One region of the Pseudoalteromonas sp. SG43-1 genome, then DNA from elsewhere that is predicted to be linked to it. Evidence: predicted binding sites of a transcription regulator. Region 1 holds the regulator's gene; each other region holds the start of a gene.
What was found. Region 1 encodes LexA, which represses DNA repair genes until DNA is damaged. Its sites were predicted from a motif close to TACTGTATNNNNATACAGTA; they were not measured.
Positions count from the first base shown of each region.

Region 1 (3,651 bases):
GGCGTTAGGTTGTTCTACTATGCTACTCATTAGTTCGCCTCCACTTTGGCATCAAGTGCCGTCTGTATTTGACTCGGTTGAATAACATCACCCGTATCATTACCCCACGCATTACGTTTATAAGTAATAACCGCAGCTAATTGCTTTATAGATAACTGCTTGGCAAAAGCTTGCATTGCCGTACCGGGTCGTCCATGGATAACTACATCAATGTGATCTTTTATATCGCCAAGCACTATCGGGCTGCCTTTAAGTGCAGGAAATACGCCCGGTAACCCCAAGCCAGTAGGTTGATGACATGCAGCACAATTAGCCATATATACTTGTTCGCCTAAAGTCATTAATTCTTCTTTTGGGAGGGTTTTATCAAGTAATGCGGCATCTGCTAATGCTGCTTTTTGTTTAGCCTGCTTTGCATCTGTAAGCCATGTTTTAAAATCAGCCTCAGATTTAGCGACCACCACAACGGGCATAAAGCCATGGTCTTTACCACACAACTCAGCACATTGGCCTCGGTAAGTACCTTCTTCGTTTATGTTCGTCCATGTTTCGTTTATAAAGCCGGGGTTCGCATCTTTTTTAACTGCAAAATCAGGTACCCACCAAGAGTGAATAACATCGTCAGAAGTCATTAAAAATCGTACTTTTTGATTTATTGGCAGTACAAGAGGCTTATCAACCTCAAGTAAGTAGTTAGGATTTTTATCTGCAAGATTCGCGATTTCATCTTGCGGGGTAGATAAAATAGAGTAGAACTCTACATCTTCGCCCATATATTCATAATGCCATTTCCATTGCGAACCCGTAATTTTAATAGTGAGATCAGCTTTGCTGGCATCTTCCATTGCAATTAGGGTTTTAGTGGCTGGTACTGCCATAGCAATTAAAATAACAAACGGAATTGCAGTCCAAAGTATTTCTACTTTAGTGCTTTCGTGAAATTGGGCAGGTACAGCCCCTTTAGATTTACGGTGATGAATAAGTGCCCAAAACATAATTGCGAACACTATCACCCCAATCACACAACATATTATAAATATGGTCATGTGCAGCTGATATACATTATTGCTTATATCGGTTACGCCTTTGCGCATATTGTATTGGCTGTTAGCCAAAACTGGGTGCGAAAAAACACATAATATAAGCCACAAGGTAGAGGTCAGTTTACCCATGTGACGGCTCCTTTGATGCTATTGCGAATGCAAAGCGAAGAGGCATACGGCTTAAACGCCAATTCGTTATTTTTATTTTTTTAGCCAATCTTATTTAATATTGATTGGTTTTGCTGCGCCAACAACGAGTTTGTGTATATTGTGTGTTCTCAAAACTAAAAAGCTGTGAGTTATTATTAGCTCAGCACATTAACAATTAGCTAAAAAACGAACAACAAGCAAGTTTTAGTATAAAAAACAATCAGGTGATATTGAATAATTAAAAAAAATCGGTAATCAACTGGGCAACAGGAAGTTCAAAATATGAGCAAAACAAAGGGGTTTAACGCATTCGGAGGGGGAAAATATAAGTGCAAAAAAGTTTACAGCTTAAATAGTCAGTGGGCTGTTTACGCCCTTTTTTTAGTACAAATTCTAAAACAAAAATGCGTACTAATTAGTACGCATTTATAAAACTGCTTGTTTAAAAGCTATTTTTAAAGTCACATCCAATCAGCGTTTCTTATAACGCCAACGGCTAAGCCTTCAATATTAAAAGACTCATTCTCAAGATCTACTTCAATAGAGTCAAAATCGTCGTTTTCAGCATGAAGTAATACTTTACGACCCGCTTTCTCAAGACGTTTTACAGTTACGTCTTCGTCTAGGCGAGCAACAACAACTTGTCCATTTTCAGCGGTTTGAGTACGATGTACAGCAAGTAAATCACCATCCATAATACCAATATCTTTCATGCTCATACCGTTAACGCGTAGTAAAAAATCTGCAGCCGGTTTAAACATTAATGGATCGATTTTGCAGTGACTTTCAACGTGCTCTTGCGCCAAAATAGGTGAACCAGCAGCAACACGCCCTATAAGCGGTAAACCTAATTGTTCTGGCTCTTCTTCTTCAATTAATTGAATACCACGGCTTGCACCTGGTTTCATTTTAATTGCGCCTTTTTTAGCAAGTGCTTTTAAATGTTCTTCAGCAGCATTGGCACTTTTAAAACCTAATGTTTGCGCTATTTCAGCACGTGTAGGAGGCATACCAGTGTCTTTAATAAAAACTTTAATTAGTTCGAGTATTTGAGCTTGGCGGTTCGTTAATGGTCGCATACAACTGGTTTTCCATACAGTACATTTAACTGTGAGTATATACAGTTAAATAAAAATCGCAAATTTAAATTAAGCCTTAAAATAGCTAAAGTAATTTCACTTGTGTACATTTCAAGGATATAACTAAAGCTAAGTTTATAAATGATTAAAAATGCAAAGGAGACATTATGAGTATTTGGTACCAGCCCATCACCTTAGAGCTGTGCAAGCAGTTAGAGCAAGGCGTTAATGGCCAAGGAACATTAATGAAAACTATGGGGATAGAAGTCACAGAAATTGGCGATGATTATTTGGTTGCCACAATGCCGGCAATTCCTGAGCATCATAACCCGATGGGGATGGTACACGGCGGTGCTAACGTTGTACTTGCCGAAACAGTTGCCAGCTATGCCGCTAACTTTGTTGTCGATTTTACTAAATTTTACTGTGTAGGGCAGGAGATTAGCGCAAGTCATTTAAAAGCATCTCGCAACGGCACTTTAACAGCCACGGCTAGAGCATTTCATATAGGTAAACGTAGTTCAGTATGGGAAATAAAAATTACAAATAGCCGCAATGAGCTGTGCTGCGTATCAAAAATGACCGCAGCAGTCGTAGAGCGAAGATAGTTACTTTTCGATTGGGTAAATGGTAATTTCCATACCCGCACCAATCGCAGATATACGCAATAATGTATCTGCATCTAAGGCTTGATTAAAGCACTTAGGAGAAGTCCCTGATTCAAAACCAATATCAAACGTTCTACGTGAACAGCTTAACCATTGCTTTAGCGCGTTACGCGAACACGATTCAATAAGCTCACATATATGGTTTATGGCTTTATCAGGTGTGCTCACCTCACCTGTAGCTTCAATACGCGCTAGTTGACGGTATTCGTCTTTGTCATAATGTAAAATCGTCGCGACTTTTTTCAAGTCCGCCACTAGCAAACTAATATCTTGCTTTGATTCAAGCTCAAGATCTACATTTAAAAATTGAATTTCCGACATCGTTTCGTATTTATCCTCTAATAATTTCATTGCAAACTTTAACGCAGTTTTACCGTTATACCAAATCAACTATGCTCTATTAACCACTTTATATGGATATTTCGCAGCTTTTAAGTATTTTTTAGCATTTAAAGCTGGCTGGATATAAAACATTCAGCTCAATTAAACAGATAAGTCATGTTAGGAATTTAAGTGTAATCTTTTTTATTTTTAAATGATTACAGTAAGCTATAGTTTAAACTGCGACAAAATGTCGCAGTAACTTATCCCATTGATGTAATAAACTAGCTTCTAAAAATAATAAGACTAAAACATGAATAAAAAAATATTTAAACATGCTCGCAAGTTACATAAATGGTTAGGATATTTATTAGCACTACAAATTTTAGC
Region 1 covers NZ_JACJFD010000020.1:13,174-16,824, reverse strand. The annotation lists gene ctaD (cytochrome c oxidase subunit I) at 1-30, opposite strand, end outside; gene coxB (cytochrome c oxidase subunit II) at 30-1,172, opposite strand; gene lexA (transcriptional repressor LexA) at 1,655-2,272, opposite strand; gene H5159_RS13925 (PaaI family thioesterase) at 2,440-2,880, shown strand; gene H5159_RS13920 (hypothetical protein) at 2,881-3,261, opposite strand; gene H5159_RS13915 (hypothetical protein) at 3,575-3,651, shown strand, end outside.

Region 2 (3,651 bases), on a different contig from region 1:
TTTAACACATGCATTAAGGCCTTCTAGAATATCAAGCATACTAGCTTGTTGCTCTTGTGTATTTACGTCGGTAAATTTAAGAGTGCCGGGCCATTGTCTGCCAAAGTGAGGGGTAGAGCGGTTTGGCCAATGTAGTTGATATAAATCAATGTAGTCTGTTTGAAGTCGCTTAAGTGAATCATCCACGGCTTCTATTACTGTTTGGCGAGTAATATTGCCGCCATCACGTACCCACGACAATCCATTGCCTGCAATTTTTGTAGCTAGTACCACATCGCTGCGTTTTTGTTTATTACGCGATAGCCAGTCGCCAATAATCTCCTCGGTTTTACCATAGGTCTCTGGCGAAGGAGGCACAGCATACATTTCGGCTGTATCAATAAAGTTTACGCCTTGCTCTAGCGCGTAGGCTATTTGTTCATCAGCGTCGCTTTGAGTATTTTGTTTACCCCAAGTCATACTCCCTAGGCACACTCGAGATACGTTTACGCCACTGCTACCTAGTGGGTTGTATTGCATAAAAATTCCTTAACTAAATTAGTTTTGAGCATGGCTGATTAAAGCCGATAAAAGAGGCTCGGAGATTGGGGCTTTTTGCCCTGTAGTAAAATCAAACATTACAACTTTAGATGCACCCGTAGTCGTTATTGCTTTTTGCGCATGGCTGTAAACGGTGTAGTTCATGGTAAAGCGATCTGTTTTAAGATCTGTAATTGTAACGCCTACAGTGAGTGTGTCGGGAAAAGTTACTGGGCGTTTATAGCGAACGTTATTTTCGCTTATTACTGGGCCCACACCGTTTGGGCTTATTGTGTCGAACAGATTTATTTTATTTAAAAAGTCGATTCGGGCTATTTCAAAGTAACGTAAATACACTACATTATTTACGTGTTGTAGCGCATCCATATCAGCCCATGCTACGGTGATATCGGTATGAATAGGGTGCTGATCTTTAAACGTTTGCATTATTTATTGGCCCTTGATTTTAAAGTACTTAGATTATCAACATGGTGTTACGAGCTCAAGGTAATTAATGGCATGTTTTTTTTATAAGATGATTGTACCTGTTTAATTTTAGGTCTACAGTTAAATTACACAGACACACAAAAACACACACAAAGGTAATAATATGCAGAATATAATTAATTGGTCCTTAGCTTGTTTGGTTTTTATAGCCTCTTTTACCTGTTACGCGATGGGGAATGAATCTGGCGCTATCATTTTAATGTTGGCAGGATTTTTATTTGAGGTTATGTATTGGCTACGTGGTTATAAGAGAACGGAGGACAATAAACACTTTTTTTAATAGTTAACTAGGGCCTGTTGACCTTTCAGGATTAAAATTTGTTCAATCTAGGGGCTATTTAATCGCGGCGCGAGGTTTGTGACCTAGTGGGCTAAGTAAAAACCGAGCAACAAAGAGTAAATTGCCCCTAGGCAGAACCCTTCGGGCAGCGTATGTTTGGCATTTGTGCTACGTTATCGCCTATTTATGGGGAATAACCACACTACATAGGCTCTGCCTTGCCTAAATACCAAACATACTGCTGCAAATTTAACCTCGAAAGATAAACAGGCCCTAGGCTTGCTTATCACATTTGATTCTATAATAATGACTGTATAAATAACCAGTTATTATTGTGGTGATGAAGAAGTTTATTCACATAGACATGGATTGCTTTTATGCAGCAGTAGAAATGCGAGATAATCCAAAACTTGCATGTGTACCGCTTGCTATTGGAGGCAATAGCCGACGAGGCGTGCTCTCAACCGCTAACTATATAGCTAGAGAGTATGGCGTGCGATCGGCTATGTCGAACTATCATGCTAAACAATTATGCCCCGATTTAGTTATTGTCCCAGGGCGCATGGCTGTATATAAAGAAGCTTCAAACCAAATACGTGAAGTATTTAGCCGCTATACAAACTTAATTGAACCCCTTTCTTTAGACGAAGCCTACCTAGATGTAACAGACAGCACCGCTTGTAAAGGCAGTGCCACACTTATTGCACAGCAAATAAGAGCCGATATTTACAATGCTACAGGGCTCACTGCATCAGCAGGTATCGCACCGATTAAATTTATTGCCAAAATAGCCAGTGACGAAAATAAACCGAATGGTCAATTTGTTGTTTTGCCTGATGAGGTTGATGACTTCTTAGCGCAATTACCGCTGGGGAAAATTCCAGGAGTGGGCAAAGTAACGCTCGAAAAGCTAAATTTAAAAGGCTTATATACTGGCAAGGATGTACGTGAAAAAGGCGTTAACTGGATGCAGCAACATGTGGGTAATTTTGGTGTGTCGCTTTATCAAAAATGTGCAGGTGAGTATGTTGGTAAAGTATCCACAGATCGTATAAGAAAATCGCTGAGTGTTGAACATACCTACGAGTACAACAAAACAAGTTTGCAAGAGTGCTTAGATGAGCTGCCAAGGTTGTTAGACGAATTAGTTTTAAGGCTAAATAAACAGCAGTTACAAAACCGTATTAATAAATTGAGTGTTAAGGTGAAGTTTGCAAATTTTGTAGTGACCTCAGCCGATCAGGTATATCACGAGCTAAATACAGAAATATTTGTTCAACTACTTACTAAGGCTTACCAGCGTGGGCTTCAACAGCCTGTAAGATTACTTGGCATAGGCGTTGGCATTAAAAACGAGCCAGAGCAAAACTTCCAACTTAGTATTCTCGATTAAGCTGTAAAGCCTGTAACTCCAAGTTGCCATTTATTGATAGGTTATGTGATTAGCTCATCGCTCCTTGCTGGTCTTCGATATTTAAATCGACGATAATAGGGGCTTATGTTTTCTAACAGGACCTTATTTATGGCATACCCTCAAGCGGTTAGTGCAAGCCTTGAATGCACATCTCATGATGCGCTTATTATTATTAGTAATGATTTTTCTCAGTTACCAAATAACTCATTACGTGATGCTATTTTAGCTCAAGCAAACGTAGATTCTCGCATCGGTAAGCAAGTTACTTTATTAGTAATTGAAAACAAGCGCGTTGTACTTGCGCCAACCGGTCCGTTAAATAGAGATTACGATGACGTGCGTCGTTATTTTGATGCTGCTAAATTAGCAATTAACGAAGCAAAAGCGTCGGGCAGTGTTAACCCTGCATTATTTTTAACAAATTTAAATGGCGATAGCCGTTATCAGCATGCTTTAGAAGTTGCTTATTTAGGCGCTTGCCAAGCCTTATGGCAGCCATTAGAAGCGCGTGAATATCACGGTGAAAGCATTGAACCAATTACACAGATTGGTTTAGTTGGCGCAAGCGAGCAAACTATTAAAGCTGTTAATGCAATTGCAGCTGGCCAATATGCAGCGCGTGACCTGTGTGGCACTGAACCTGAGCGTATGGCTCCCCCACGTTTTGCTGATTACTGCGTTGAATTGTTTAAAGGCTCAAACATTGCAGTTGACGTAATTGATGATGTTGCAGCTATTGATAAAAACTACCCAATGCTAAGTACAGTTGCTCGCGCATCGTATGCAGTTGAGCGCCATCACCCACGTGTTGTCAAGCTTGAATATGTACCAGAGGGCGAAATTACTCGCACACTTATGTTTGTAGGTAAGGGCCTTGTATACGATACAGGCGGTGCAGATTTAAAAGTAGGCGGCCATATGGCAGGCATGA
Region 2 covers NZ_JACJFD010000035.1:11,326-14,976, forward strand. The annotation lists gene H5159_RS18830 (aldo/keto reductase) at 1-519, opposite strand, end outside; gene H5159_RS18835 (thioesterase family protein) at 538-966, opposite strand; gene dinB (DNA polymerase IV) at 1,647-2,699, shown strand; gene H5159_RS18845 (leucyl aminopeptidase family protein) at 2,829-3,651, shown strand, end outside.
Region 2: dinB (DNA polymerase IV) is a predicted target of LexA. The motif match lies at 1,615-1,634, and genes of this name have one in related genera.

Region 3 (3,651 bases), on a different contig from region 1:
AGATAGAGATACGTTTTCAGATTATTTAGAGGATATTGGGCTCCCGACTAATTCTTTTACTAAAGACATAAGGCACATTGAAAGTAAGCTAAAAACTCGAAAACTTTCATTCAGTAAGAATGTAAAAATCACAGCTCCTTCTGATGTATTTAAAAACTATATAAGTATTGAATCGATTAAAAAGGACTCTAATGAGATGAGTGTCAATTGGACCAAAGTTATTATTAAAGACAAGATTATATCTCAAGAATGAACGAAACAAACTTCTTATCTATTTGGAGAAAAGAAAACCCTATGTACGATGCATGGGGTAAATTTGTTGTTTCTGAAATATGTGGGGCCCTAGAGAAAAAAAACATAGTCTTATCACAGTTCTTAAAACTGCCGACTACTCCACGCCTCAAGACAGAAGACTCTTTATTAGATAAAGCATTTAATAGAAAAAAAGAATACAAAGATCCGTATAATGAAATCGAAGATAAAGTTGGTTGCAGATTTGTTGTTTTGTTAATTGATCAAATCAAAACCATAACTGAAATTATTGAATCTAATCCGAATTGGGAGTTTAAGGAGTGTCGTCATTTCAGTTCTGAAAGAGCTAAAGAGCCTCTACTTTTCACTTATCAATCTGTTCATTATGTTGTTAAAGCAAAAAATGAAATCATCAGCGACAATATAACTATAAAAAAATCTACACCCTGTGAGATTCAGATTAGAACGCTTCTTCAACATGCATATGCAGAACTAACACATGATGCTGTTTACAAAGCAAAAACTCTTGTGCAACATGATGTACATAGAACCGTAGCTAAAAGCATGGCTCTAATAGAAACTACCGATGATTTTTTCTCAGATGTTCATAATAAGTTAGGCTCATCCTCTGCTGATAAGCACTTCTTACAAAATGAATTGGATAAACTGTTTATTGATTACACTGAAGTTTTACCTCTTCCTGCTCAAAAGTCCTCTTTAGTTATTTTGGACGAATTTGATAGTTATATTTCTGAAAATACTATACATGATGTTAAAAGAACACTTGATAAAAACCCTCACCTTATAGATGAGATAAAATCAGATCTTCCTTCTAACCCTCTATACTCACAAAGCATTGTGCTTTATGTTTATTATTTGATCATAAAAAGAACACATACGCTCATAGACAACTGGCCACTAAACTCAAAAATTCTTGATAAGTTAGCTGTAAATGCTGGTGTCTCACTTGATATAAATTAAAAAACACTGACGCTTACAATTTATCAAACTCTACACAAGGTTTATGTAACCTAATACTCCTTGTAACCACACCTTCCAAGCAAAAGCCATCTTCGGGTGATATGTACACTGGTGCGTAGTCATCTGAGGCCGATTGCAACAAACGCTTTTCTTTATGAATTATTTTACAAACAAAGCAGCCATTGTAAGTGGCAACCACAATATCACCTGTACTTACATCAACAGCACGATCAACAATTAACAAGTCGCCATCAAATATCCCTACCCCCTGCATAGATTGCCCCGACGCTAAACCTATAAAGGTAGCATCAGGATGCTTAATAAGTAGCTCATCCAAAGTTAAGCCCAGCTCTTTATATTGCGCTGCCGGCGATTCAAAACCAGTAATACCCGCCTCAATATAAATAGGAATAACAAACATACACACACCAAAATAAAACACTGTTTATTTATACAGTATAAGTCTAATAAGCGAGTTTGGAAAGGTAAACTAGCTTACTGAGGAAAGTGAGGTTTTTGATTAAGATTTTCTAATGGGTTGTTTATATTAAGTTTTACTGATAACGTAAATACTCAATTTGTAACAAGCGCTCTAACCGCTTGATTTTATTGAATTGTAAAAATGATAAAAATTGCAAAATTAACTGTATATAAAATCAGTTAATTGCATTTATAATGTATAAATTACAATAACTTAACTCGATATAGCGTCACATCATGGGGTGGCAGGGGTCGAGAGTTCGAATCTCTCCATACCGACCATTAATTTATTTAAATATTAAGTACTTATAATTTAAATAAAATACATATTGCTACACGCACACTAAATATTATTAATACATGTAGCATATATGTAGCTTCACTACTTACAGCTAATTCAGCTCGTTCATATGTAGTTATTAAATAAATAACTTTAATATGTAACATCATGCCCTATCTTATTTCCTAATACCCTGATGTGCAGCATAATTAACATATTTCTAGTAGATGTTTATATTTAGCAACAGCTTGTCGAGTCATTCCTATTTCGTTGGCTATAAGCACCTGTGAAGGCTTTTTCCCTTCACTTTGTATCTTCGTTATTGCTTTAGTGATTTTTTCCTCTGTGTTTGTTCTACGTGCTTTGTGTGTAAACTTAGCCCCCTGCTGTTGAGCAAGTTTTTTAGTTACGATCTTAATTTGCAGTAAAAATAGTCCGGCTCTCCCACGGTTATTTGACGAGCTATATTTAAACCAAGTGAAATTAGCCACACTCTTAACAATCCCTTTCAATTCGGAGTGGTTTAATGGGTGGATTTTAGGAAGGTCTGACGAACTGAACTCATTACACGACTGAGCAATATTAAATAAATGACTTTCCCATTGCTCATATGTCCAATTTTCTTTCGCATAATTAATGCGTTCATATGCTATGAATCTGAGTTCATGAAATACCATACAGTTTCGCGACTCAGCGACCAAAGACCAATCAAAGTCATATCGGCGTTTTTTTGTCACCTTTGTTAAATAATTATTTAATTCATTTAGACTGTATTCATGTGCATGAAGGAAAGATGTATTCCAACTTGAATTTAAAGGATTTTTACTCAAAGGGCCGTAATAGTCTGCATCAGCGCCTAATTGCAATGTCATCCCTTTTTTTACATCATCTAAAAACCTGACAGGTTTTTCACGCGATGCATTTGATGAAGGTACAAATTGCACTGCATAAAATAGATGCGCACCACCAACTACTTTAGAGCTATCAGCTCGGTCTAAACCACTTACAATTATATTCGGTGGCGGTAATAACTTATCTTCCCAGCTGAAAGTGTTTTCATCATCAATGTCAAAAACCAACCAAAACACGATGTTTTTAGGGTTTATCTGAATATATTTATGAGTTTTTAACGCTAAATCACCATACCTATAACGTGCTTCATGTTTTATATCTGCACTAAGTGTTCTAGGTGGTGTGGTTTGAAATAATCTTTGGGTTAAAAGCAACTGAGCACACTTATTCTCAACCACTAATGGCTGTAATGCTAAATTCATAATAAAAATACCTATGTCAAAAGTAATCAACATGGCAGGCAAGAAGTATAATTTTTTATGCCTGCCATATTAGCAAGCTATGTGCGGTCACCATACTTTCGAAGCCAAGTATCTAAAGTCGACTTTTCAAATAGTAGTTTGTTACCTAACTTAATACTTTCAGGCGAAAGTTTTTTAGCCAACTGCTGATCCCCCGCTTTTAAAGCGGCTTTACTTTTATTACGAATATTATAAATATGTTGAGTAGAACAGCTTAAATAAGCAGCTGCTTGTTGAGCGGTAATATATCCAGGCATAACAATCTCCAATACGTTAAAGAAGCGAAGAAATGCGCCACATAGATATGGCTTAATTGCATACACATACGTGTATGTAACTCGTTAC
Region 3 covers NZ_JACJFD010000022.1:42,236-45,886, reverse strand. The annotation lists gene H5159_RS14905 (nucleoid-associated protein) at 1-253, shown strand, start outside; gene H5159_RS14900 (GTP pyrophosphokinase family protein) at 250-1,233, shown strand; gene H5159_RS14895 (LexA family transcriptional regulator) at 1,247-1,654, opposite strand; gene H5159_RS14890 (replication initiation protein) at 2,203-3,267, opposite strand; gene H5159_RS14885 (helix-turn-helix domain-containing protein) at 3,345-3,563, opposite strand.
Region 3: H5159_RS14895 (LexA family transcriptional regulator) is a predicted target of LexA. The motif match lies at 1,673-1,692, and genes of this name have one in related genera.

Region 4 (3,651 bases), on a different contig from region 1:
CCTTAATACTTGCGGATAAATATCAAACTCATTGCATGGCGGATAAGGCGACTCCACAAATAACTCGTGCCAAAATACTAAACCAAACAAACTTTGCCAAAGCGTGTTTTCGGTATTAAATACAGCCATACCTTCGCGAGTATAATAATCGTTTACGCCCTGCTCTACTTCACCTCGGTACAGTTCATCTATTTCTAGCACGCACTGAGTGTCGGCAAGCATGGCACTTAAACGCGAACGTGTTTTTTTATTAAACTTACGCATTAAAAAATCGTCAGCAAAATAAAGTAAATCATCAGTAAGTGGGTTTTCGATAATGGCTTCTAACCGTGCTTTTACCCACTCTTTATTGCCAAGCCTGTATTGCTCTCTTATTTGAATTTCTTGTGCTTCGCTATCATCCACGCACCCTTCAAGTAAACTAAAAGCAAGTTCGCTATCAACTGTTTTTAGCTGCCTATAAAGCCTAACTAATAGTTTGTTTTTTAATACAACGGCAATTGCACCATGTGCAGCTTGCACTAAAACCTGCGACGCTAAAACAACATAGTCGCTCTCATCTGTAATATTTTTAAATGCTAACCGGTAACGGTTTAATAAATAGTTTGATTGCGCTTCGTCAAGTGTTTCAAAACGCGACAAGCTCTCGCTGTGTCCTTCGCGCGTAGCGGTTAAGCCTAAGTCTCGCATTACAAAACGGTTTTGATGATTCACATCACCACTGCTTAGTTTGCCTGCAAATAAAAACTCAAAATACTCGTAGTAATCACTGCGGTTGTTAATTACATACTGGCTATAAAGTGGCGCAAGCTCTTTTGGGCATGCTTTAAAAAACTCACGCGCAATATCCACCAGCGCGCCTTTAGCGGCACTCTTTTTAAAACTTATTTGCTCACTGTAATTACTTAGCAACTCAACCAAAGAAGGCTTAGTTAAGTGCGCTAAAAGCTGCGAATAATGCTGCTCGTTTGGCTCAAATAAAATACCGGCTTTTTTTAGCGTATAAATAGCCTGATGCGGCGAGGTTATTTCTTCATAATTAAGCGATTGCGCCTGCACTAAATAAGGCTTTCGCGAGTACACACGCGCCAACATGCATTGGCTTTGCTCATCTAGCTGATTAATTTTACTAATGAATTCGCTGTGTTTGGGCTCAAGTAAATGCATACATTTACTTGTTACAAACTCAATAAGCTCTCTAAAATGCGCTAAATAGTATTTTGCTGGTAATTCTTTTTTCATAATATCGCCACAACTGTATATAAAAACAGTATCTAGTATTTGCGCTTATTATTCAATCTTAAACTTGTAACTAAAACACGCTATAGTGAGCTTATTAAAGCAAATTCATTAAAAATAAAGGACTTACCATGAGCGCGCATCCGTACGATGTTTTATCACTCAATAACGGCGCAAATATTATTTTTACGCCCTGCCCTGGTACAAAAACGCAAAACCTAGCGGATTCAATCAATACATTAAAAGCAGCTGGCGCTAACGTGCTGCTGTCGCTTATGCCGCAAAAAGAGCTTGAAAAAAACAACGTAGAAACAATTAATAGTGAGTGCAATAAGCACGATATAACGTGGTTTCATTTACCAATAAATGACGACGAAGCACCCAAACAGCCTTTTACATCAAGCTGGAACACCCATAAAATCGACATATTACAGGCCATACAACACAAACAAACCATTGTCATACATTGCAAAGGCGGCACTGGCCGCACAGGGTTGGTCGCTGCGCTTATTTTAAATTCGGCAGGTTACACAAAAGAAGAAGTATACAGCCTAGTACAATGCATTCGCCCTAAAGCGCTTACTATAGAATTGCAAAAAGAGTACTTTGAGAGTTTTAGTCGGTAATAAAAAAGCTAGCGTAAAACAGCAAAGCTACTGATAGTTAAACGCCCATTAACTGGGTCACAGGCATAACCATTAGACGCGTTTATATTACCGGAATGCAATAAATTACTTGGGTATATAACTGCCCGATTTAGCTTAGCCTCTACACTGTAAACTTGCTCAAACAAAGTTGTACTTCCATTTATATATTGTGGATTTTTATGAAGTTTTTGCGCCATGGCTTGTTGCTTAATAGCTTGCCTATAAAGCATAAGCCGCTCTTTTGTTATACGTTCATACCCTAGGGCTCTATGCTTATAAAATGAAGTGCCACCATGAGTTTCATCACATAAAAAGTGCACCATAGCAAGTTGATTCATATTAGGTGTATCAAAATGAGGGAGCATTTGTATTGGCCTGAGCTTATCAGGCTCAGTGCATGCAATTGAAAAAGCAGAAAGAATTACATCGAACTCGCTTTTATCCGCCATATCAAAGTGTGAATTAATAATTGGCGCAAGCGCTTTTAACCGCTCGATATAACTAAGCGGTGCTGCTTTTCTTACTCCTGGGTAAAAATCACTTTCTTGTGCGCAAAACGCTTCTCTAGCACTTTGAGAAAACGCAGCAAAATTAATAAGCGCATCTACATTATTTACAAAATCATCAATAACAATAATTGGGGTTTTTTCTTCCCCTGCAGTATGTATGTGTAACGCCATATTTTCGTTTAGTTTAAAATCAATCATCGGCTAAATTAAGCACTGCATTTTTACGCTCTATCAATGGGTATATTTGGCCAAGTGAGGTTATAACAGTATAAATAGCGGGTAATAAAGCGCTTTGATGTAAAAGCGTAATTTGATCACTATTAAGTTGTGCGAGTCTTTCTTGGTTAATAGTGTATAGGCCGTTTAACTTTGTTTTTTGACTGTTCTGAAACGTGACCTCAAGCGATAATGGCTGCAGTAGATCATGCTGTAACAAGGTATCAATTAACTTTTTATTGTCTATTTCGCCCTGTAGTAAATGCCCTAAACACTGCTTTATTTGTTTGAAATAGCTACTTTCTTCTGCGCTTTGGGTATAAATTGGTTCTAAATTATTCTGGCTTTGCGCTCGATTATTAACGACTGCTGGGCTATTTAAATTAATACACACAGGGTATTGAGTTTGCTGCGCATGAGTATCACCAACAAAAAATGGCTGACGCTGTAATTGAAGCGGTAAATACACACCCTGCCACTGCGAGTTCTGATAAAACAAGTTCTCATGTTGCTCAAAGCCTAATAAAGCATTGAGTGTAAACTCCCCTGTTTCTGAGTTTTTTGCAAAAACTATAGGCTGCTGAACAGCAATTTGATTAAGTTCTGCCATAACAACAGGGACCATATTAATGTTTTCTGCGTGTGATTGTGCCTTTTGTGTGTCTATTTTTATGTGCTGATGAGCACTTTGTTCTAATGCGACTAAATTTTCCATGTGTGTCTCTTTATTGTTTTTATGTGTAAATTTTTAAGCTAAATAGTGCTAAATCCATGATTCTTAACTTTATTTAACAATTCTCGGTTACTAGGTAAGTTAGTTACAGCTTGGTTTATCATGCTCTTATTTTTATCAAACTGACTTTTAGCAAAAACAGTGTCTTCAAGCATATAGGCAGTTGTGCTGTAATCACTTTTAAAGCCCATACCATATAAAACATATTGATAACTCGCCGCTGGAAACACCTCATTGTTACTTGTAAAATCGTGATCAGCAGGGGCGCGGTATTGCCATAGTTTCATTAGATCTTGTAAGCTTTGAG
Region 4 covers NZ_JACJFD010000019.1:11,379-15,029, forward strand. The annotation lists gene H5159_RS13495 (exonuclease domain-containing protein) at 1-1,242, opposite strand, end outside; gene H5159_RS13500 (dual specificity protein phosphatase family protein) at 1,371-1,865, shown strand; gene H5159_RS13505 (DUF6445 family protein) at 1,874-2,566, opposite strand; gene H5159_RS13510 (SapC family protein) at 2,586-3,326, opposite strand; gene H5159_RS13515 (tryptophan halogenase family protein) at 3,365-3,651, opposite strand, start outside.
Region 4: H5159_RS13495 (exonuclease domain-containing protein) is a predicted target of LexA. The motif match lies at 1,254-1,273, and genes of this name have one in related genera.